2 regions of the Streptomyces sp. NPDC005866 genome follow, and region 2 is predicted to be linked to the other one. Evidence: riboswitches for the same ligand, from Rfam matches in the RefSeq annotation. Region 2 holds a riboswitch; the other holds the start of a gene.
The links. Region 2 has a riboswitch for cobalamin ahead of ABZ396_RS10420 (cobalamin biosynthesis protein). Riboswitches for the same ligand answer to the same signal wherever they lie in the genome.

Region 1 (11,461 bases), on a different contig from region 2:
GCGCGGGCTCTTCGGTGCGAGTACGGGTGCCGCGGCCGCCCTGGTCGCGGCCGCGGAGCTTCCGGACGCGATCCGTGCGGTCGTCAGCCGGGGCGGCCGGCCGGATCTGGCCGCAGGATCACTGGCGTCGGTCCATCAGCCCACCCTGCTCATCGTCGGTGAGCGGGACCCGGAGGTCCTGCGCCTGAACCGGGCGGCGATGCGGGAGATGCCCGGCGAGACCCGGCTCGAAGTCATACCCGGCGCGACCCACCTGTTCGAGGAACCCGGCACCCTGGAGCGCGTGGCCCGGCTGGCCGGTGACTGGTTCACGCGCCATCTGCCCGCGTAGGCCACCGCCGGTCACGGAGCGGCCCGGAGTCGGTCGCTGTACGGGGAGGACGTCAACCGCCCGGGCGCCTGACGGTTTCCCCGCACGGACTCAGAGGGCGTGGAGCAGCCAGGTCAGCCGCAGCTCACGGGCCGTCAGCGTGGCCGCCTCGCGGAGCTGGTCCGCCTCGGATCCGGGCGGGAGCTCGCCCGCGAGGGTGAGGGCCGCCGCTGCCGTCTGCGGACGGGCCCCGAGGGCTGCCCGCAGGTGGTAGGAGCGGCGCAGGCCGGCGATGCCCTGTTCACGGTCCTGCTCCAGGAGGTGCCCGCCGAGGTGGCGTGCGGTGTACGACTCCAGCAGCGTGTCACCCTGCTCCAGGGCGTGCTTCTGGGCCCGCTGGTAGGCCGGTACGGCCGTGGCGGGGTCCTGGTCGACGTTGTCGGCGAGCACGCCGAGCCAGAACGTGGCCCAGCCGGCCAGCCGCGCATCGGCCGCCGCGGCGGCGAAGTCCTCGCGGGCCCGCCGCCGGTCCTCGGGCAGCGGGTCCAGACCGAACAACAGCCGGGCATAGCGCACTTGCGCGCCGAGGAACCCGGCGAACACCGGGTCGGACGGCAGCAGCGCGCCCACCGCCTCCTCGGCCGCCGCGGCTCCTTCCAGCCGCCACCAGAAGCGGTCCACCAGGATCTCGGCCCGCTCCGCCGGCGCCTCCGCCGGCAACAGCGCGAGCGCCTCGTCCCACCGGCCCGCACGGTGCAGCATTCGCGCGAGGGCGGGTCCACCGTCCATCATGTAGGCGGCATCAGTAGTCATGGTGCCTACCCTTCCGGCGCGGTAGGTAGGTGGTCAAGTGCGTTACGTCGACTACATCGGGAACCTGACCCGGCTCGCGGTCGAATTCGTCAACGGCGACGGTCCCAGCGAACTCCGCCAGGAGATGTTCCGCCAGCACCGGGTCCGCGAACCGGACAGCGCCCGGCTCGCCACGTTCCTGCCCGGGCTGCGCGACGCCGTCGCGGCCGCCGCCCAGGGCGCGCCGACCGGCCCCGTCAACGCCCTGCTCGAACAACACCCACCGCTGGTCCGGGTCGACGACCACGACGGTGAGGGCTCGCCGCATCTGCACTTCGCCCCGAACGGCGAGGACGCCGTGACCTGGCTCGGCCGCAGCTGCGCCGCCGCCCTCGCACACGTCGTCTGCGGCGACCCGGCCGTGACCATCGGCCGCTGCCACGCCGCCGGCTGCGAGCGCTTCTATGTCGACGACTCCCGCAACCGCGCCCGGCGGTTCTGCTCCAATGCCTGCGCCAGCCGCACCACGGTCGCCGCTCACCGCGCCCGCCGTAGGGCGGCAAGCTGACCCGTGGCGCGGGGCGCGGGGCGTGACCAGCCGGTGATGGCCCACTGCGGCGCCAAGCGCCGGACGGCGTCGGGCTCGTCCGTCTCGCCGCTCAGTCGGTGTGGGCGGCGCAGTGTTTCAACAGGTCGGCGACGACCGGGTCGACGACTCGGTAGCGCACCACCCTGCCCTCCTTGTCGCCCGCGACGGTGCCGGCGGCACGCAGCAGGCGCAGGGCCTGGGAGACGGCCGGGTCGTTCATGCCGGTCGCGATGGCGAGGTCGGAGACGGCGAGAGGTCCTGCCTGGTGCAGGGCCAGCAGAAGGGCGAGGCGTCCTGGGTCGGCGAGCAGGGAGAAGCGGTCGGCCCAGGTGCGGACGTGGGCAGGCTCGCCGATGGCGGCGATCGCGTCGCAGACACGGTGGCCGTCGATGGTGCGGCGGTCCGCACGGTCGGCCGGGACGAGATGCATGAGCTCATCCTCGCAGGCGCCCGTATGTGATCTTCAATACCTGCACACCTACGCAGCTATGCAGGGGAGTGCAGGCCCCTCTAGGGTGGGCGGGCTGCGGTGTTCGGGAAGCCGGTGCGAAGCCGGCGCGGCCCTCGCCACTGTGAATCGGGGAGTTCCCCGCCCATGTCCCGGAAGGGACAGCCACTGGCCGTCTTATCACGGCCGGGAAGGCGGGCGCGGGAACGCACGACCCGTAAGCCAGGAGACCGGCCGCGGCATCTCACGAGTTGATCCACGAGGTGCTGGAGCGTGACCGAATGACCCTGCCCAAGACATCCCTGCCCGCGACCAAGCCCGCCGCCTTCCGCTGGCGACGCGAGGACACCGTCAAGACGGCGGGGCTGATGGCGGTGATCGCCGCCCTGCATGTCCTCGCCTTCGGCATCCTGTTCCTTCTCGTCGTCCCCGGACACTACGAGGTCGGCTCCAAAGCCTTCGGCATCGGGCTCGGCATCACCGCCTACACCCTCGGCATGCGGCACGCCTTCGACGCAGACCACATCGCCGCGATCGACAACACCACCCGCAAGCTGATGGCCGACGGCAAGCGGCCGGTGTCGGTCGGGTTCTGGTTCGCGCTCGGGCACTCCAGCGTGGTGGTGGTGATGGCCGCGCTGGTGGCGGGCGGCGCCCAGCTCGCGGGCACGCTCATGAACGACGACTCCCGCACCCACCAGACGCTCGGTGTCATCGGTACGACCGTCTCCGGGTCCTTCCTGTACATCATCGCCGCCCTCAACCTCGTGGCCCTGCTGGGCATCCTGAAGGTGTTCCGGGCGATGCGGGCCGGGACGTACGACGAGGCGGAGCTCGAACAGCACCTGGATTCCCGCGGTTTCATGAACCGTGTCCTCGGCCGGCTCACCAAGTCCATCACCCGGCCCGGCCAGATGTACCCCCTCGGCTTCCTCTTCGGCCTCGGCTTCGACACCGCCACCGAGGTCACGCTGATGGTGATGGCCGGCTCGGGCGCGGCGGCGGGCCTGCCCTGGTACGCGGTCCTCAGCCTGCCGCTGCTCTTCGCCGCCGGTATGAGCCTGTTCGACACCCTCGACGGCACCTTCATGAACTTCGCCTACCAGTGGGCCTTCTCGAACCCGGTCCGCAAGGTGTTCTACAACCTCACCATCACCGGCCTGTCGATCGCCGTCGCCTTCTTCATCGGCACCATCGAACTGGTCGGCGTCCTGCACGACAAGCTCGGCCTGAGCGACGCGGTCACGGGCTGGATCTCCGGCCTCGACCTGGACAACGTCGGCTATGTCATCGTCGGCCTGTTCGTGGGCGTGTGGGCGGCGGCCGTGGCGTACTGGAAGGTGGCGAAGGTGGAACAGAGGTGGACGGCCCGGCCGGCCGGGGGTGGCTGACGTTGCGCCGGCGAACCGCCGGCGGGCCGGGAAGCCTCGACGCCTCCCGGCCCGCCCCACGTCCTGCGCCGCAGGCGCATGCGTCAGGGCAGGGCGATGCCGTCCAGCTTGCCGGCCTTCGCGTCGGAGACCAGGTTGGAGAACTGGTCGAAGCTCATCTGGACGCGCTGGCCGAAGTCGTCGGTCAGGACGATCCGCTGTTCGGCGGGGGCTTTGGGGTCGACGAAGAGCTGGGGACAGCCGCAGTCGCACTCGCCGCAGAACGTCGCGACGGGTTCAAGTCCGCTGGTGTCGGTCATGGTGCTCCACCTCCGTGGGCGTGGGATGGCGATGCGCCGCTGTCGGGGGTCGGCGGTCGCGGGGGACTGCCCGGGGGATACCCCGCGTGAGCCGGATGGACGCCCGTCCCCCGGTGGATGCGGGGGCGCGACCGGCGGGGGCGTGCGCTTGTGCTCCTTCGGCCGCTTCCGTTGCCTCGATTCCTCCGCAAGAGCCGGGAACTGAACGGTGCCCGCGTCCGACTCGTATGGAGGAGGCAGGTTGACCAGGTGGGACTCGGGCGGTGGTGTCATGCGAGGGCAGAGGGAGAGACCCTCGGGTCGCGTGGCAAGATCGGCGGACATGAGTGTGTCCCTCCCGGTACGGAGCCTGCGCGCGGCGGTGTTCGCCGTGCTGTGCGTGCTGCTCGCCGTCGGGGCGCATGTGCTGGCCATGGGCGGGGCCCCACGGGTGTGGGTGCAGGTCGCCGGCGGCGTGCCGGTCTTCGTGAGCGGCTGTCTGCTGGGCGGCCGGGAGCGGTCGCTGGCCGGCATCGGAGGTGGGACGCTGGCCGCGCAGGGCGGACTGCATCTCGTGTTCGACGCGGTACGGCCCCATGCCGGAATGACCCTGCAGGGCATGCAGCGCATGACGATGGCTCCACACGCCCATGCCCAAGCCCACGCGCTGACTCCGCACGCCACCGCCGCTCACGTCGGAGCGGCCCTGGTGCTGACGTGGTGGCTGCGGCGCGGAGAGGCCGCGCTCTGGTCGCTGCTGCGGCGGGCGGTCGCGTTGGTGCCGGGGCTCGCCGCCTGGTGGCAGGTGGAGCGCGGGCTGCGGGGCCGCCCGGTGGCGCCGGGCCCGGCCATGGTGCGGGCTGCCGACGGGACGCGGTCGCCGCGGCCGACGCGGCTGCGGTACGCCGTGCACCGGCGCGGGCCGCCGACAGGGATGTCGTACGCCGTCAGACCCCGACATCCCTTCCTCAGCACGGAGATCACTCACCCATGTCCACGACACGTACCGCCCTGCGCCGCGCCGGCGCCATCACCGCCCTGACCGCCGCCGGAGTCCTCGCCGCCGCCGGTGTCGCCTCCGCGCATGTCACCGTCCACCCGGAGAGCTACGCCAAGGGAGCCACCGACGGTGTGCTGACTTTCCGCGTGCCCGACGAGGAGGCCACGGCCTCCACCACCAAGGTGCAGGTCTTCCTGCCCACCGACCACCCCGTCCTCGGCGTCCTCGTCTCCCCGCAGGACGGCTGGACCGCCAAGGTGACCAACACCAAGCTCAAGACGCCCGTGAAGACCGATGACGGCACCATCACCGACGCCGTCTCCGAGATCACCTGGACCGGCGGGAAGATCGGGGCCGGGGCCTACGAGGACTTCGACGTCGCCTTCGGGCAGCTTCCCGACGACACCGACCAGTTGACCTTCAAGGCGCTCCAGACGTACTCCGACGGCAAGACCGTCCGCTGGATCGAGGAGGCCCAGAGCGGTGGCGGCGAGCCGGCGAACCCGGCGCCGGTCCTCAAGCTGACCGCGAAGGGTGCCGCCGACAGCAGCGCCGTCGCCACCTCGTCCGCGGCCCCGAAGAACGCCGGCACCTCCACCTCGAACACGGCCGGCAGTGACTCGACGGCCCGGAGCCTCGGCAGTGCCGGGCTGATCGTGGGCGTGCTGGGGCTGGCCGCGGCGGGGTACGCCGTCGTGCGCGGCCGGTCGAGCACAGGATCACGGGGCGAGTGAGGGGCCGTCCTGCCGACGGGGGCCCGTCGGCAGGGCAACGCCCCATCGGCAACAGCCTTACGCCCAAACGGCGCCCGTCACACGTTTGCCACGGAACTCGGGCCCCGTCCGCTCCGACTACTGAAGCGGTACGGCTCGATCCGACCGACGCCGTACAACGCGATCTGGAGACCCGGTGATGGACGAGTCCCTGCCTTCCTCCTCCGGCTCGGGCGCGGTGGCGCTGCGCAAGCTGGTGCCGCCGCCCGCGCTCTGCGGCTTCCTCCTGATGCTGGCCCTGATCTTCACGGTGTCATACGCCGTCGGGGCCTCCGCGGGACCCGTCGCACCCGGCATGCACGGCACCGGCACAGGCACGAGTTCCGGCGATGGCGGCGGCACGCACACCGGCACCGGCACCGGCGACGGGGGCGGGACGGACGACGACACGGACGACATGGGGAACATGCACGGGGGAGGCAACTGATGAGTGCCGAACCAGTGGTGACCGTAGTGACCACCCACCTGACCGTAGGCGGAATGACCTGCGCGGCCTGTGTGAAGCGCGTCGAGATGAAGCTCGGCAAGCTGGACGGGGTCACGGCGGCCGTCAATCTGGCCACCGGGCGGGCCCGGGTGAGCCATCCGCCCGAGATCAGCCCCGGCGAACTCGTCGCCGCGGTCGAGAAGGCCGGGTATACGGCAGCCCTGCCCGAGCCGCCGAGGAAGGATCGGCGCGAGGAGGCCGTGGACCAGGAGTCCGAGGGCGCCCGGCAGGAGCGCGAGCGGCTGCTGATCACCGCGTTGCTGGCGCTGCCGGTGCTCATGCTGTCGATGGTGCCGGCGCTCCAGTTCCGCAACTGGCAATGGCTGTGCTTCGTGCTCGCCGCGCCGGTCGCCGTGTGGGGGGCGTGGCCGTTCCACGCCAGGGCCGTACGGGGCCTCCGGCACTCCGCGGCCACCATGGACACGCTGGTGTCGCTGGGTGTGGTGGCGTCCTTCTCCTGGTCGGCGTACGCGCTCTTCCTCGGCGGCGCCGGTGATCCCGGGATGCGGATGCCGTTCAGCCTGGTGCCCTCGGCCTCGGACGGCGTGGCGCACCTCTACCTCGAAGCGGCCGTCGGCGTACCGCTGTTCGTGCTCGCCGGGCGGTTCCTGGAGGCTCGGGCGCGGTGCGGAACCGGGGCGGCGCTGCGGTCGCTGGCCCAGCTCGCGGCCAGGGCGGTCGCCGTACGGGAGGGAGATTCCGAACGGCTCGTCGCCGTCGAGGAGTTGAGGGTCGGGCAGGTCTTCGTCGTACGGCCCGGCGAGCGGATCGCCACCGACGGCGAGGTGACACAGGGAAGTTCGGCGGTGGACCTGTCCCTGGTCACCGGGGAGACCGAACCGGTCGAGGTCGGGCCCGGCTCGGCGGTGGTCGGCGCGGCCGTCAACTCCGGCGGGCTGCTGCTCGTCCGGGCCACCGCGGTCGGTGCGGACACCCAACTCGCCCGGATCACCCGGCTGGTGACCGAGGCGCAGGCCGGCAAGGCGAAGGCGCAGCGGCTGGCGGACTCGGTCGCCGGCGTCTTCGTACCCGTCGTGATGGCGCTGGCCGTCACGGTGCTCGGGTTCTGGCTCGGCGCCGGGGCCGATCCGCAGGCGGCGATCACCGCGTGCGTCGCCGTCCTGGTCGTGGCCTGCCCCTGCGCGCTGGGCCTCGCCACACCGACCGCGCTGCTGGCCGCCACCGGGCGTGGTGCCCAACTCGGCATCCTCGTCACCGGCCCGCAGGCCCTGGAGGGGCTCCAGCACCTCGACGCCGTCGTCCTGGACAAGACCGGCACCCTCACCACGGGCCACATGAGCGTAGCCCGGATCACCGCCGTACCGGACGGACTCGGCCGGGAAGCGGCACTGCGGCTGGCGGGAGCCGTCGAGCGGGCTTCCGAGCACCCCCTGGGACACGCCATTGCCGGCTACGCCCGGCGCGAGCTGGGCCAACCACTCCCGGAGGTCGACGAGTTCCGCGCGCTGCCGGGGCGGGGCGTACGCGGCCGGGTCGAGGGACGGCTGGTCGAAGTCCTCGCGCCCGACGACGAGTTGCCCGCCGGTCTGACGGTGGACGAGGCCGCGGCGTACACGCCGGTGCTGGTGTTCGTGGACGGTGTCGCCGAGGCCCTCGTCGAGGTGGGGGACGTCGTGCGATCCGGCAGCTACCGGGCCGTCGACCGGCTGCGGCGGCTCGGCGTACGGCCCGTGCTCGCCACCGGCGACCGGGAGGCACCCGCCCAGGCCGTCGCCAAGGCCCTGGGCATCGACGAGGTGCACGCCCGCTGCGCCCCCGAGGACAAGGCCGACCTCGTACGAGACCTCCAGGAGCAGGGCTACCGGGTCGCCGTCATCGGCGACGGCGTGAACGACGCCGCCGCACTAGCCTCCGCCGACCTCGGCATCGCCATGGGCACCGGCACCGACGTGGCCATCGGCGCCGCCGACGTGACCCTCGTGCGCGGTGACATCGAGGCCCTGGCGGACGCGGTACGGCTGGCCCGGCGCACCCTGGGCACGATCCGTGCCAACCTCGTCTGGGCCTTCGGCTACAACGTCGTCACCGTGCCGCTCGCCATGGTCGGCCTGCTCAACCCGATGCTGGCGGCTGCCGCGATGTCGGTCAGCTCGCTGCTGGTCGTCAGCAACAGCCTGCGGCTGCGCGGCTGGCAGCCCTCGCCCGTCGCCGCCCGGAGGCCTGCCCGATGACCACACCGTCCCTCCGGCGGCCGACCCGCCGCCGCCTCACCGACACCCTGCCCGCCGCCGTCGCACCGGGCGCCGCGTTCAGCCTCCCCCTCGGGGCCATGGCGACATGGGTCGCGGCCGGACGCCAGCACCGCTCACCGTGAATCCCTTTCTTCACGCCTTGACTTAACATCGGGGACATTGCTTGGATCTGAAGTCGGCGTTCCCTGTGAGCCGTTGGCGACGCAGCGGTCACGCGCCTGGTTCGGCACGGCAACAACTCCCGATCCACCAGAGCCCAGGAGCAGCTGTGAGACGTACGCTCACCACGATCTCGGCCGTAGCTGTCATGACACTGCCACTCATCGGAGCGGTCCCGACCGCGCGGGCCGACCGAGCCGCGGACGGGCACACCGGGCACGGCCAGGTCGTGACCGGCACCTACTCCACCGCCGGCGTGCAGGCATGGCGGCCCCTGCCGATCGTCAGGACGGGCACGGACACCGGCGGACCCGTCGACGCCACCGTGGTCGCCGACCCCAGCGCCCTCCGGCAGCAGTACACGGGCATCGGCTTCTCCCTGGACGAGACCAGCGTGTCCAACCTGTGGAAGCTCACCCCCGCCGAGCGAACGAAGGCCATCCGGCTGCTGGTCGACCCCGAGCACGGCGCGGGACTCGACCGGTTCCGGCTGACGATCGGCAGCCCCGACCTCATCGAGCACCTCCCGTTCTGGTCGGAGGACGACCTGCCCGCCGGAGTCACCGAGGACTTGGGCCTGAAGCACTTCTCCATCCAGCGGGACCTCGACCTGCACATCATCGACACGATCAAACTGATCCGGCGCTACAACCCCCACGCCACGTTCTTCGCGTCGGCGTGGAGCGCGCCGGCCTGGATGAAGACGAACAACCGGTTCCTCGGCGAGGTCGCCCTCAAACCCGGGAGCGGCACGGACTACTACCAGGTCGGCAAGTTGCGGGACGACTGCATCGGCGTGTTCGCCCGGTACTACGTCAAGTTCGTGCAGGCGTACGCCCGGCAGGGCATCCGCGTCGACGCGCTGACCCTGCTGAACGAGCCGGGCATGGACGTCGTCTACCCGGCCATGGACATCAGCGTCGCACAGCAGCAGAAGCTGGCCCTGGCCATCAAGCGTGAACTCCGTACCGCCCACCTGGGCACCCAGCTCTATGTGCATGACTTCAACTTCTGGGACTGGCACGACCCCAACAGCACCGCGACGAAGAACTACTACCGCATCCTCGAGGACGCCCCGGACGGCTCGGTGACCGGCGCTCAGGTGCGCAAGGCGGCGGACGCCATCGCCTTCCACCCCTACTGGGGCGACCCACGCGTCATGCGCGACGCCTACGAGGAGACCGGAAAGCCGGTCCAGCTCACGGAGACGAGCGACCTGTCGCCCACGACCGTCCTCGACGACTTCCGACTCGACGCCGGTTCCTACATCCTGTGGGCCCAGACCACGGACCAGGACGGCGGCACCCTGCACTGGACGCCGTCGAGGGACAACAACATCGACTGGGACCAGGTCGCGGCCACCACCAAGTGGCCCGACCGGCTGGTCACGGTGAACACCGGCACGCGGGACTTCACGGTCCGCGACGAGCTGTATCAGCTCGGGCAGTTCGCGAAGTACCTCTCACCCGGTGATGTGCGCCTGGAGTCCAGCGCCGCGGAAGACGGTGTCAGCAATGTGGTCTACCGGACCCGCGACGGCGGTTACGTGGCCGTCCTCGGCAACGGCGCAGCCACCGACCGCACGGTCCGGATGGCCGTCGGCGGCCAGACGTTCGTCGTGACCGTACCGGCGGGCTCCTTCGCCACCTACCGGTGGCAGGGCAAGGCCCCCACGGGCTTCCGCAACCACGCCCCGGTCCTCGCACCGGCCGCCGACGTCGTCGCCGACCAGTACGGCACCACACAGACGCAGTTGAAGGCCACCGACCCGGACGGCGACCGGCTCTCCTACTACGCCACCGAGCTGCCCGACGGTGTCACCCTCGACCCGGCGACCGGCCTGGTCACGATCCGCCCGACGGCCACCGGTGAGCATGACCTGACCTTCTACGCCACCGACGGCAGGGCGCACGACAGGGTGACCCTGCACCTGACCGTCCGCCCGCACGCGACACCCGTGGGCGAGAAGATCGAGGCCGAGTCCTACACGGACCAGCACGGCTGGCCGGCCGACGGCAGCAACTTCATCGAGAGCAACCCGGCCGCCAGCGGCGGCAGGAACGTGGGCTGGACCGCCGCCGGCCACTGGCTGACGTACCGCGTCGAGGCGCCGCAGACCGGCTCGTACGATCTCGAACTGCGCGTCGCCAACGGCACGGGCGCCACCGCGGCGAACGCCGTGTCCCTCCGCGAGGACAGCGGCACGACCCTGGCGACGGCGTCCGTGCCGTCCACGGGCGGCTGGGGAAGCTACCAGTCGGTGCACGTTCCCGTCGCTCTCCGGGCCGGAGAACAGACGATCACCGTCTACTGCGAGACCGGCGGCGTCAACCTCGACTACCTGCGCCTCACCGCTTCCTGACAGCCTCGCCGCGTTCTTCGAGCGCTGACTGCGCGGCCGTACCGGCGAGCAGGAAGAGCGTGGCGCTGAGTTCGGTGGCGGCGGCCCCGATCAGTACCGCATGGGCAGGCCGAGCAGTCCGCGGGTGCGCATCGAAGGGCGCCGGCGCAGTTCGTCTGCAGGGACGTCGAGCTCGAGACCGGGGAGGAGTTCCAGCAGCGCGGCGAGGGCGATCTCGGTCTCCAGACGGGCGAGTGGTGCGCCTAGGCAGTAGTGGATGCCGTGGCCGAGGGCCAGGTGACCGGAGGCATCACGGCCGATGTCGAGCCGGTCGGGCTCGGGGAAGCGGCGCGGGTCGCGGTGGGCCGCAGCCAGGGACAGCAGCACTGTCTCGCCCGCCGGGACGGTGACCAGCTCCGCGGGGTCAACGGCGGCCGGGGCAGGGGGTGTTGTACGGGCGTCCATGGCCGCACCCTAGACAGCGGACCGGGGCACCGGGGCCTGGCGGGGCCTCGGTTGCTTCATGCGGGGAGCCAGGACAGGCCGTGGGCGGACGGGGGGCCGGGGCGTCCAGTGGAGCCCCGCATGGTGGTCGCCGGGGACGTCCACGCCGTCGTGCGGCCGCGGCTGGTGCGGCCGCCAGTCTCCGTCGGGTGCGATGCGCAGCGTCTCGGCGGTGG
Region 2 (11,461 bases):
ACACCTGCGAGGCACGCAGCACGGCCAGCACCAGGTTCACGCGCGGCTCGCCGACCGGCCCGCCGCCGAGAATGTGCAGGCCGTCGCGGATCTGCACGTCCTTGATCTCGCACAGATAGCCGTCGATGTGCATGACGAACTCGTCGAAGTCGGCGTCGTCCGGCTGGTCGTCCACATGCAGGTCGTGATGCAGCTCGGCCGCCTTGACCAGGGTCCAGATCTGCGCCCGCACGGCCGGCGCCTTGGCCGGGTCCAGGTCGGAGACCAGCGCGTACTCGTCGAGCAGCTGCTCCAGCTTGGCCAGGTCGCCGTAGGTGTCGGCACGGGCCATCGGCGGGACCAGATGGTCGACCACGGTGGCGTGACCGCGCCGCTTGGCCTGGGTGCCCTCGCCCGGGTCGTTGACGATGAAGGGGTAGATCAGCGGCAGGTCACCGAGGACCGCGTCCGGCGCACAACCGGCGCTCAGCCCGAGTCCCTTGCCGGGCAGCCACTCCATCGTGCCGTGCTTGCCCATGTGCACGACCGCGTCCGCGCCGAAGCCCCCCTCCGATGTTGCAGCCTCCAACCACCGGTAGGCGGCCATGTAGTGGTGCGACGGCGGCATGTCCGGGTCGTGGTAGATCGCGATCGGGTTCTCGCCGAAGCCGCGCGGCGGCTGGATCATCACGACGACGTTCCCGAACCGGAGGGAGGCGAGGACGATGTCCTCCCCGTCGACGTAGAGGGAGCCCGGCGGCTCGCCCCACGCCTCCGTCATCGCGTCCCTGAGCTCCGGGTCGAGCTTCCCGAACCACGCCCGGTAGTCCGCGAGCGGCACCCGCGCGGGCGCGGCGGCCAGCTGCTCCTCGGTCAGCCACTCGACGTCGTGCCCACCGGCCGCGATGAGTCGATGGATCAACTCGTCGCCGCCGGCCGGGTATTCGCTGACGCCGTAATCGGCCTCCTTGAGCGCGTCCAGCACCCGCACCGCCGACGCGGGGGTGTCCAGACCGACCGCGTTGCCGACCCGCGAGTGCTTGGTCGGGTACGCGGTGAACACCAGCGCGACGCGCTTCTCCGCATTCGGCTTGTGCTTCAACTGCGCGTGCCGTACGGCGATTCCGGCGACGCGTCCGGCCCGCTCGGGGTCGGCGACGTACACCGGTACGTCGTCCGGGCCCTGCTCCTTGAAGGAGAACGGCACGGTGACCAGACGGCCGTCGAACTCCGGGATCGCGACCTGCATCGCCGCGTCCATGGGGGAGAGGGCGGCATCGGACTCGTCCCAGGCCTGCCGGGAGGAGGTCAGGCAGAGGCCTTGCAGCACGGGGACGTTAAGATCGGCGAGCGCCCCGACGTCCCAGGCCTCCTCGTCACCGCCGGCCGAGGCCTGCGAGGCGTGGGTGCCGCCGGCGGCCAGGACGGTGGCGACCAGCGTGTCAGCCCCGGCGAGGATCTCGTACAGCCCGGCGTCCGCCCCGCGCAGCGAACCGCAGTACACCGGAAGGGCGTTGGCGCCGCGCGCCTCGATCGCGTCGCACAGGGTGTCCACGAAGGCGGTGTTGCCGCTCAGTTCGTGGGCCCGGTAGAAGAGCACCCCGACCGTGGGGCGGCCTTCCTGGATCTCGTACGAGCCGTGCACCCCGAACTCGGGCATCTTCTGCGGCTCGGTGAACCCCTCGCCGGTCAGCAGCACGGTGTCGGACAGGAACCGGGACAGCTCCAGCAGGTTCGCGGGGCCGCCCTCGACGAGGTAGCGCAGCGCCTCCGCGACCACACCCGCCGGCACCGACGACTCGGCCATCAACTCGGCGTCCGGCACGGCCTCGCCGCCAAGGAGCACGGTCGGCACACCGGACGCCTTGAGCGCGGCGAGCCCGTCCTCCCAGGCACGCTTGCCGCCGAGCAGCCGTACGACGGCGATGTCCGCGCCCTCGATCAGCGCGGGCAGCTCCTCGGCGACGTCGACGCGCGTCGGATTGCCGATCCGGTAGTCCGCACCGGAGGCGGCCCGGGCCGCCAGCAGATCGGTGTCCGCGGTCGACAACAACAACACAGTGCTCATGCGGGCGCTCCCGGTGGGATGAAAGGCAGTCCTTGCGGCGCGCCCGACTCGATGAGCCGCCAGAGCGCGTCGGTGTCCGCGTGCTGTTCGATGAGGTCGCCGAGCCGGTCCAGCTGCTCCTCGCGCAGCGCGGCGAACGAGGTGCCGGGGGCCGGCACGAAGCGGCGGCCCGAGGCGGCCGCGACCTCGCGCAGGAAGGCCCGGCGGAAACCGTCCGACTCCAGGGAGCCGTGCCAGTGGGTGCCCCAGGTCTGCCCGACCCGGCAGCCATCCAGGAAGGGCTCTCCTCCGGTCACTTCGGCGACCCCGTGATGGATCTCGTACCCCTCGACCCGCTCGCCGAGGGCCTCCCCGACGGGCCGGGTGAGGGTCTTCTCCCGGGCGAACCGCACCCGTACCGGCAGCACTCCGAGCCCCGCCACGTGCCCGCGCCGGCTCTCGACCTCGTCCTCGATGTGCTGCCCGAGGACCTGGAAGCCACCGCAGATGCCGAGCACGGGCCGATGTTCGGCGGCCCTGCGCCGCAGCGCGTCCGCGAGTCCCCGCTCCCGCAGCCACTCCAGGGCCCGGACCGTCCCCCGGGTCCCCGGGACCACGACGAGATCGGCGTCGGCGAGCTCCTCCGGCCGGTCCACGAACCGCACCACGACACCCGGTTCGGCGGCCAGCGCGTCCACGTCCGTGAAGTTGGACATCAGGGGGATCGCGCAGACGGCGACCCTCAGCACGTCCTCGCCGACCGGCGGGGCTACGTTCGACTCGCGGACGGTGCCGCGCACGCGGAGCCCGTCCTCCTCGTCGATCCCGAGGCCGTGCCGGAACGGCAGGACGCCGTACGTCCGCCGCCCGGTGAGCCCGTGGAGCATGTCGAGGCCGGGCTCCAGCAGGGAGACATCCCCCCGGAACTTGTTGACGAGGAACCCGGCGACGAGGGCCTGGTCCTCCGGCGAGAGCAGGGCGACGGTGCCGAAGAAGGAGGCGAACACACCCCCGCGGTCGATGTCACCGACGATGAGCACGGGCATCCGCGCGTTGCGCGCGATCCCCATGTTCACGATGTCGGTCCGGCGCAGATTGATCTCCGCCGGACTGCCCGCCCCCTCACAGATCACCGCGTCATACTTGCCCCGCAACTCGGCGAGACAGTCGAGCACGGTCCCGAGCAGCCTCTGCTGCCGCCCGCCGTGGTACCCGCGCGCACTCAGCTCGCCGACCGGCTTCCCGAGCAGCACGACCTGACTGCTCTGCTCGCCACCCGGCTTGAGCAGCACGGGGTTCATGAGCGCGGTCGGCTCGATCCGGCAGGCCTGCGCCTGCATGGCCTGTGCCCGCCCGATCTCGGCGCCCTCGCGTGTGACGAACGAGTTGAGGGACATGTTCTGGGCCTTGAACGGCGCCACCTTGACCCCCTGCCGCGCCAGCCACCGACAAATGCCGGCGGTGACGACACTCTTCCCGGCGTCGGAGGTGGTGCCGGCCACGAGGAGACCTCCGCCGTTCATGACGCCCTTCCCGAGAACGACGCCCGCAGCAGGGACCCGGCCGCGCCGACCACCAACGCCAGCCAGCCCACCCGCCGTGACAACCGCACGGCACGATCGATGTCCGAGACCTCCACCGCACGCCCCTCCCCGTTCAGCACAGGCCGATGCTCGACCCGCCCGCCGTACGACAGAGACCCGCCGAGCCGTACCCCCAACGCCCCCGCGAACGACGCCTCCACCGGCCCGGCATTGGGACTCGGATGCTTCGCCGCATCAGCACGCCAGGCCCGTACGGCCCCCCGGCCGTCACCCCCGGCCACGGCGGCCAGCACGGCGGTGAGCCGGGCCCCCGGCCAGCCCGCCACGTCGTCCAGCCGCGCCGAAGCCCACCCGTACCGCCGGTACCGGGCCGACTTGTGGCCCACCATGGCGTCCAGGGTGTTGACGGCCCGGAACCCGAGCAGCCCCGGCACCCCGCCCACGGCCCCCCACACCAGCGCACCCACGACCGCGTCACTCGTGTTCTCGGCGACGGACTCGACGACGGCCCGGGCGATCCCGTCGGCGTCCAAGGACTGCGGATCCCGCCCGCACAGATGCGGCAACCGGGCGCGGGCCGCCTCGACATCGCCGGCCTCCAGGGCGCGCCCGATGGCGCCGGCCTCGCGGGCGAGTGAAGTGCCCCCGACGACGGCCCAGGTGGCGATCGCGGTGAGCGCGACAGAAGCGGCGGTGGACGGTCGTACGAGCCGCTGGGCCAGGGCACCCACAGTCATGGCGCCGCCGGCGCACACCGCGGTGTGCAGGGCACCCCACCCGCGGTGGTCCCGCCACAGCACCTGTTCGACGGCCCCGGCCGCCCGCCCGAACGCGGCGACCGGATGCCCCCGGCGCGGATCGCCGAGCAGCAGATCGCCGAGAAGGCCGGCGGCGGCGCCGTACGCGAAGACGCGACCGGCACCCATCGGCTCAGCCGGCCGCGGGGTCGGGGACGGGCCGGGTACTCAACCTCGATCGGCAGCCGCGCATGGCGATATGTCCTCACTCAGGGTGTCCACGCCCTGGTTCGACGAGAACGGCGGTGAGAGTTCCTGGCTCCCGGGGATCGCTACCCCGGTGACAGTGGCGGGACCGCGCCGGATTCACACCGGCTTCCTCTCTTGCCGCCGTACTTGGCTCCGGAAGTCCACCACGCCCCCGGAAGACCCGTCAACTTGCCGTTGACCTGCGAGGGGAGTGTGTGGGAAGGCCCACACCGGGGGTCCGGTGGGGCCTGTTGGGCGTGCCGCCTTCGCTGATCAGGCCTTCGCCACGATCAGATGGATGCCGTACGCCACGGCGGCCGCGCAGGCCGCGAAGCAGAGGTAGGCGGCGGTCACGGCCAGGGCCGCGGAGTTGCCCTGGGCCGTGGCGCGTTCGCGGGCGGAGAGGCCCTTGATGCCGAGGGTGAAGAGGGCCACCATGCCCACGGTGACCATGAGGCTGACGCCGAAGACGGAGCCGATGGCTGCCCAGTCGATGTTCATGTCGGTTCTTCCTCGGGGGTCAGACGGTGGCGGCCGGGTCGGTGGCGGCGGCCGGGGCGGGGGACGGGATCGTGGCGGTGAGGTCGTCGGTGACCGTGCCCGCCGGCGGCGGGGTCACGGCGGCGATCGCCGTGGTCACCACGCCGGCCGGCTCCGCGCCGTCGGTTTCGTTGACGTTGGCGCTGTCCACGACCTCGCGGCGGGACAGCTTCCAGATCGCGGCGCTGGAGGCGACGAGGAAGACGGCGACGACCGCCGTGCCCCAGCCACCGAGGTCCGTCACGGACTCGGCGATCGCGCCGACGACCGCGGCCGCGGGAAGGGTGAGCACCCAGGCGACGACCATGCGGGTCGCGGTGGACCAGCGGACCGTGCCGCCCTTGCGGCCCAGACCCGCGCCCATCACGGAACCGGAGACGACGTGCGTGGTGGAGAGGGAGAAGCCGAGGTGGGAGGAGGCCAGGATGGCGGTGGCCGCGCTGGTCTGGGCGGCGAAGCCCTGCTGCGGCTGAAGGTCGGTCAGGCCCTTGCCCATGGTGCGGATGATGCGCCAGCCGCCGATGTAGGTGCCGAGCGCGATGGCGAGGCCGGCGGAGAGGATGACCCAGGTGGGAGGGTTCGAGCCGGGGGCGATGGAGCCGGCCGCGATCAGCGCGAGGGTGATGATGCCCATCGTCTTCTGCGCGTCGTTGGTGCCGTGCGCGAGCGAGACCAGGCCGGCGGAGGCGATCTGGCCGGCCCGGTAGCCCTTGCGGGTGGCCTCGGCCTCGGCGTTCCTGGAGAGCGTGTAGGAGAGCCGGGTGGAGAGCATCGCCGCGATGCCCGCGACGACGGGGGCGGCGACCGCCGGGAGCAGGACCTTGGTGACCAGGACGTCGCCGTGGACCGCGCCGAGCCCGGCGGAGGCGACGGTGGCGCCGATCAGACCGCCCATGAGGGCGTGCGAGGAACTGGAGGGCAGGCCCACCAGCCAGGTCACCAGGTTCCAGAGGATCGCGCCGACCAGGGCGGCGAAGATGACCTCGGGGCGGATGCCGTTCTCGTCTACGAGACCCTTGGAGATCGTGTTGGCGACCTCCACGGAGAGGAAGGCGCCCACCAGGTTGAGCGCGGCGGACATGGTCACCGCGATCTTGGGCTTGAGCGCGCCGGTCGAGATGGTCGTGGCCATCGCGTTGGCGGTGTCGTGGAAACCGTTCGTGAAATCAAACGCGAGTGCGGTCACCACCACAATCGCGAGGATCAGCGAGAAGCTTTCCATTTACCCAGGCAATCTTGAGAGGTCATCGGCCGTTGGACCCTAGGAAACCTGAATGAACGGAAGATGAACTGGAGTCGTCTCGGTGGTGTCTGGGATCGACTTCGGGGGTATGCAAGGGCGGCGACCAGCGAGGCCGCCATCCCGTTTCCGGTCCGGCGGCCCGGTCGCCCCTTGGCTAGTAGCCCCTGGCGAACGACTTCAGCCGGCTCGCCGACGCGTTGAAGAGATTCTGGTCACCCGGCGGGCTGCCGCTGTTGTCGTACTGCCAGAAGGTCCAGTGCGACCAACCGGCCGGCAGCGCTCCCTCGTCCGCCGAGCCGTGCCGGGCGATCCACAGGGCGTGGCTCGCGGCGAAGGCGCTGCTGCCGCCGGTGCAGAGGTTCCACCAGTGGGTGGTCGTGTAGATCACCGGCCGCCGGCCGGTCTGCCGCTTCAGCTCGTCACTGAAGGACCTGATCCACTTGACCATCGTGGAGTGACTCAGCCCATAGCACCTGTGCTTCTTGTCGCACGGGTTGTACTCGACGTCGAGCGCGGGCGGCAGCGTCCAGCCGTCCGCTGTCCAGGCCCCGCCGTGGCTCACGAAGGACGCGGCCTGCCGGGCGCCCGACGACTTGTTCGGCAGGGCGAAGTGGTACGCCCCGCGCATGATTCCGGCCTTGCGTGAACCGTTGTACTGCTGGCCGAAGTACGGGTTGCGGTAGGTGGTGGACTCGGTGGCCTTGACGTAGACGAACTTGGCGCCTTTCGCCTTGGCGCTCGGCCAGTCGACGTTCTTCTGGTGCGAGGAGACGTCGTGCCCCTTCGACAGGCTCGCCGCGGACGCCGGCGTCCCGGCGAACGCGGCTCCGGCCCCCGCCAGGGCGAGCGCCGCCACGGCCGCCGCGAGAACGCGGGCGCGGTGACGGTTGCGGTGGCGGTACGACGGAGAGCGGTCACGGGCCATGTTTCCCACCGGAATGGCAACGTGCACGAAAAATCGTCCAGAGATTATGGGAAGATCGGCCTATGCCCGACGATCTTCTGCCAAGCCATGAAATGGGAATCCTTGAGGTGATTTGCGCTCTACTGGATTCGGGACGTCCGGCTTAAAGTGCCCCACCGCGCAGGCCGGTTGAGGCGCCGCCTGACAGGATCGGGCCATGGCTGAGCAACGGCGCGACGAGCGTGACGGACGGGGTGCACGCAGCGGCGCACAGGGTGTGTCGGAGCCGGGAAGGCGGGATGTACGCGCGGAGGAGGCGAGCGCCTGGCGGGAACTCGTCGCCACGGCCCGCCGCACGGTGACCGACGGACTGGTCGTCGGCACCTCCGGCAACGTCTCGGTCCGCGTCGCCGACACCGTGCTGGTCACACCGTCGGGCGTGCCGTACGACCGGCTCACCCCCGACGACGTGACGGGCGTCGACCTCACCGGCCGCCAGGTGCTGGGCACCCTGGTCCCGACCAGCGAACTGCCCCTGCATCTCGCCATCTACGGCAGCACGGACGCCGGTGCCGTCGTGCACACCCACGCCGTGCACGCGACGGCCGTCTCCACGCTCGTCCCCGAGCTCCCGGCGATCCACTACATGTCCGCCGCGCTCGGCGGCGCCGTCCGGGTTGCCCCGTATGCGACCTACGGCACCGACGAGTTGGCCGAGAACATACTCCGCGCCTTGACCGACCGCTCCGGCTGCCTCCTCCAGAACCACGGCACGATCACCTACGGCACCACCCTGACCCAGGCCTACGACCGCACGGCCCAGCTTGAGTGGATGTGCCGCCTGTGGCTGACCGCGTCCTCGGTACCCGGCCTGACCCCGAGCCTGCTGTCAGCGGAACAGGTGGCGGAGGTGGGGGAGCGGCTGCGGGGGTACGGGCAGCGGAAGCGCTGAGGCCGACGGGGAACCCGCCCGCACCCTCTCGAAAACTCCTCCCAGCGCCCCAAGTGATCCGATCTCCTCCTCCCCCCACTGGCCGTCGCCGAAGTCCGCCCCGACACTGGACAGGTGCGCCCAGTCAAAGTCACCGCCGCCGCCGTCGGTGCCGTACTCGCCGCCGGCGCGGCCAGCGTGGCCGCGGGGCGGTACGCCAGTGACGCCGCGCTGAAAGCGCCGCCCGGCCGGCCCCTGCCGACCGAGCCCCGGCTCACCGTGCACGGCACCGCGCCCGGCCGCATCGCCCTCACCCGGGACCTCGCCTCACTGCGCCCCGGCACCTACGGTCTGGCCGGCGACGGCTCGCACGCGGTCGTCGGCGCCGTCCTGGAGTCCGCCGCCGACACCGCCGACACCGTCGTACGGCGGCTGGAACGCGTCACCCACGGCACCTTCGAAACCGGCGACAAGGTCTGGCTCACCCCCAACATCCACATCGGCAACCCGGGCACGGCGCTGGGACTGGACCACTCCGACGTCGACATACCCGGCGAACTCGGGTCACTGCCCGCCTGGTTCGTGCCCGGCTACCGGGACACCTGGGTGATCGCGGTGCACGGCCTCGGCACCACCCGTGAGCTCGCCATGAACGTCATGCCGTTACTGCACGGCCGGCGCCTGCCCGTCCTCGCCCTCGCCTACCGCGGCGACCTCGGCGCCCCGCGCCCCCCGGACGGCCTGAACCACCTCGGCCAGAGCGAGTGGCGCGACCTGGACGCGGCGATCCGCTACGCCGTGCGCTACGGCGCCCGCCGTGTCGTGCTCTACGGCTGGTCCACCGGCGCCACCATGGCGCTGCGCGCCGCCGTCCACTCGGCACTGCGCGAGCGCGTTTCCGGGCTCATCCTGGACTCGCCGGTGCTCAGCTGGGAGGCCACCCTGCGCGCGCTCGCCCGGGCCCGGCACACCCCCGAGCCGCTGCTGCCGCTCGCGGTGCGCGCCGCCGAGGGCCGCGCCGGCCTGCACGCCGACCGCGTCGGTGAACCCGTCGACCCGGCGCAGCTCACCGTGCCCACCCTGATCGTCCACGGCCCGGACGACACGGTGGCCCCCTGGACGTACTCCCGCCGGCTCGCCGCCCGGCGCCCCGACCGCATCGCCCTGCACACCGTGCCGGACGCCCCGCACAGCGCGATGTGGAACGCCGACCCCAAGCAGTACGAGGAGCGGCTGCGCCGGTATCTCACACCCCTGATGTGATGTTCGTGATATCGGCAGATGTCCCCCTCTCATGTGCCATAGCATGCTTGAAGTGATGTCGCCCTCATATGCATCCCTTCTCGGGTCCCACCCCGACACAGGTCGGAGGCCCTGATTCCAGCCGACCCCGGAGATTCCGTTTAAGGCCGTACCACTGGCCTGAACATGTCTCCTCGCCTCTTCTCGGGTCCCGTGCGTTGGCCAGCCCCGTCGCCCGCCGTGACATTCCGTTTGGGTTTTCGGACCGGCAACCGGAAGACTGCACCCGTGACGTCCCGTATCCCGCGCGACTCAAGGCTTCGACTCGTCCGAACGCGACCCCTGGCCGCCGCCCCCCGAGCGATGAACCAGCGGCCCGCGCGCCGCCCCGCACCCCGCCCGCCCGAGGGCACCCCGGCCCCCGCCGAGCTGGCCAGAATGGCGCGGTTCGGGCTGGCCGGAGCGGCCCGAGTCGCCTACTGGGCCGACACGGCCCTCGGTCCGGGCAGCGACAGTGCGACCGCCGACGGCAAGGCCACTCTCTCCGAGGCGTCCGCCGAACGCGCGTCCGCCGATCTGGGCCTGACCGCTGCTCAGATCCGCGCCGACTGGGACACCGCCCGGCTCGCCGGCCTGGTCGAGGTGCACGGCGACAGCGCCCGCCCCGGCTGGCGACTGCGTGCCTGGGACCGCGACGACAGCGCCGTGCTGCGCGGCTGGGTCGCACTCTTCGACGCCTGGTCGCTCGCCTACCCCGAGCCCGCGGAGTTCGAGGCCTCCGCCGTCGCCGAGGTCGTCTCGGCCATGCCCCAGGTGCTCTCCTTCCTCCAGCTGTCCGCCGGTCCCGTCCCGGTCGAGCAGCTCCTGGACCTGCTGCGGCAGCGGGTCACCGAACTGCGCACCGAGCGCTGCGAGGTCCCCTACGACACGGAGACCGCGAGCGGCACCGGGTCGGCCGTTCCCGTCGCCGCCCTGCCCGCCGCCCGCAGCGGCCCGGCGAACCGCGCACCGGCCGAGGACCCCGCCCCCGCCGAGAACGCCGAGCTCGCTCCCCTCCTCGACTGGGCCCTGCACGCGCTCGCCTCCGTCGGCGCGCTGACCTACGGCGTCGGCCACGCCACCCTCACCCCGCTGGGCAGCTGGGCGGTCTGGGTCAAGCTGGAGCAGATCTGCGTGGCCGCGCAGAGCCCCGCCGGGAACATCGAGGTCGCCGCCGAGGAGATGCTGCGCGGCTGCGCCCAGCTCCGCCCCAACGCGGCCCGCGCCGAGTACCGCGCCTGGCTCGCCGCCCGCCCCGTCGGCAGCGCCGTCGCCGAACTCGTCGCCGCCGCCCGCGGCGAGGACGCGCTGCTGCGCGGCCTCGCCTTCGAGGCGCTGCGCGTGGTCGGCGCCCCCGCCGAACCGGACGTCCGCGCGGTCGTCGACGAACCGACCCTGCGGCCGTACGCCCTGCTGTGGCTGGCCGAGCACGACGGGGTCGACCCGGAGGACGCCCACGAGGTGCTCACCCGCGAAGAGGCCACCTGGCTGTGGGTGGACACGGCCGCCGCGGTCGCCGACCACGGCGAGGCGCCGATGCTGGTCCGCCATCTGGAGTCGGCGCTGCAGCCCACCGTCCCCGCGCTGCTCGACGAGGTGCGTGCCGTCGGCCATCCGCGCACCGTGCAGGTCCTGGTCGCCCTCGCCGCCGCCCACCCCGACCCGGCGCTCGCCAAAGCCGTCCGCCGGGCCGCCTTCCAGGTGCACACCGGCGGATGACGCCAGGGGCGGGCCGGGTGGGTCAGGCCGCTATCTCCGGGGCGTATGTGCCGAAGCTCCAGATGTTCCCCTCGACGTCCCGGGCCATGTAGTCCCGCGAGCCGTAGTCCTGGTCCGTCGGAGGCATCAGGATCTCGGCGCCGTGATCCACGGCCCGCTGGTGGTGTGCGTCGACATCGTCCACGACGATGTACACCCCGGTCGGTCCAGCGCCCTCCATCGCCGCGTCGAAACGGCCGCCGCGGCCCTTGGAACCCAGCATGATCGCGCCGTTGCCCTGCACCAGC

Region 1: another riboswitch for cobalamin. It lies ahead of ABZ396_RS21890 (HoxN/HupN/NixA family nickel/cobalt transporter); the one in region 2 lies ahead of ABZ396_RS10420 (cobalamin biosynthesis protein).

Annotation. Positions count from the first base shown of each region.
Region 1 is NZ_JBEXWP010000014.1:123,694-135,154, forward strand. Features, by position in the region: gene ABZ396_RS21870 (alpha/beta hydrolase) at 1-331, shown strand, start outside; gene ABZ396_RS21875 (hypothetical protein) at 422-1,123, opposite strand; gene ABZ396_RS21880 (CGNR zinc finger domain-containing protein) at 1,161-1,670, shown strand; gene ABZ396_RS21885 (metalloregulator ArsR/SmtB family transcription factor) at 1,762-2,121, opposite strand; cobalamin riboswitch at 2,202-2,393, shown strand; gene ABZ396_RS21890 (HoxN/HupN/NixA family nickel/cobalt transporter) at 2,421-3,530, shown strand; gene ABZ396_RS21895 (hypothetical protein) at 3,614-3,829, opposite strand; gene ABZ396_RS21900 (hypothetical protein) at 4,152-4,850, shown strand; gene ABZ396_RS21905 (YcnI family protein) at 4,799-5,542, shown strand; gene ABZ396_RS21910 (hypothetical protein) at 5,721-6,008, shown strand; gene ABZ396_RS21915 (heavy metal translocating P-type ATPase) at 6,008-8,260, shown strand; gene ABZ396_RS21920 (hypothetical protein) at 8,257-8,403, shown strand; gene ABZ396_RS21925 (carbohydrate-binding protein) at 8,550-10,802, shown strand; partial or broken gene ABZ396_RS21930 (cytochrome P450) at 10,893-11,189, opposite strand.
Region 2 is NZ_JBEXWP010000005.1:315,204-326,664, forward strand. Features, by position in the region: gene cobN (cobaltochelatase subunit CobN) at 1-2,047, opposite strand, end outside; gene ABZ396_RS10415 (cobyric acid synthase) at 2,044-3,549, opposite strand; gene ABZ396_RS10420 (cobalamin biosynthesis protein) at 3,546-4,496, opposite strand; cobalamin riboswitch at 4,596-4,738, opposite strand; gene ABZ396_RS10425 (hypothetical protein) at 4,830-5,057, opposite strand; gene ABZ396_RS10430 (inorganic phosphate transporter) at 5,077-6,318, opposite strand; gene ABZ396_RS10435 (lysozyme) at 6,494-7,264, opposite strand; gene ABZ396_RS10440 (class II aldolase/adducin family protein) at 7,461-8,195, shown strand; gene ABZ396_RS10445 (alpha/beta fold hydrolase) at 8,310-9,437, shown strand; gene ABZ396_RS10450 (hypothetical protein) at 9,780-11,174, shown strand; gene ABZ396_RS10455 (VOC family protein) at 11,197-11,461, opposite strand, start outside.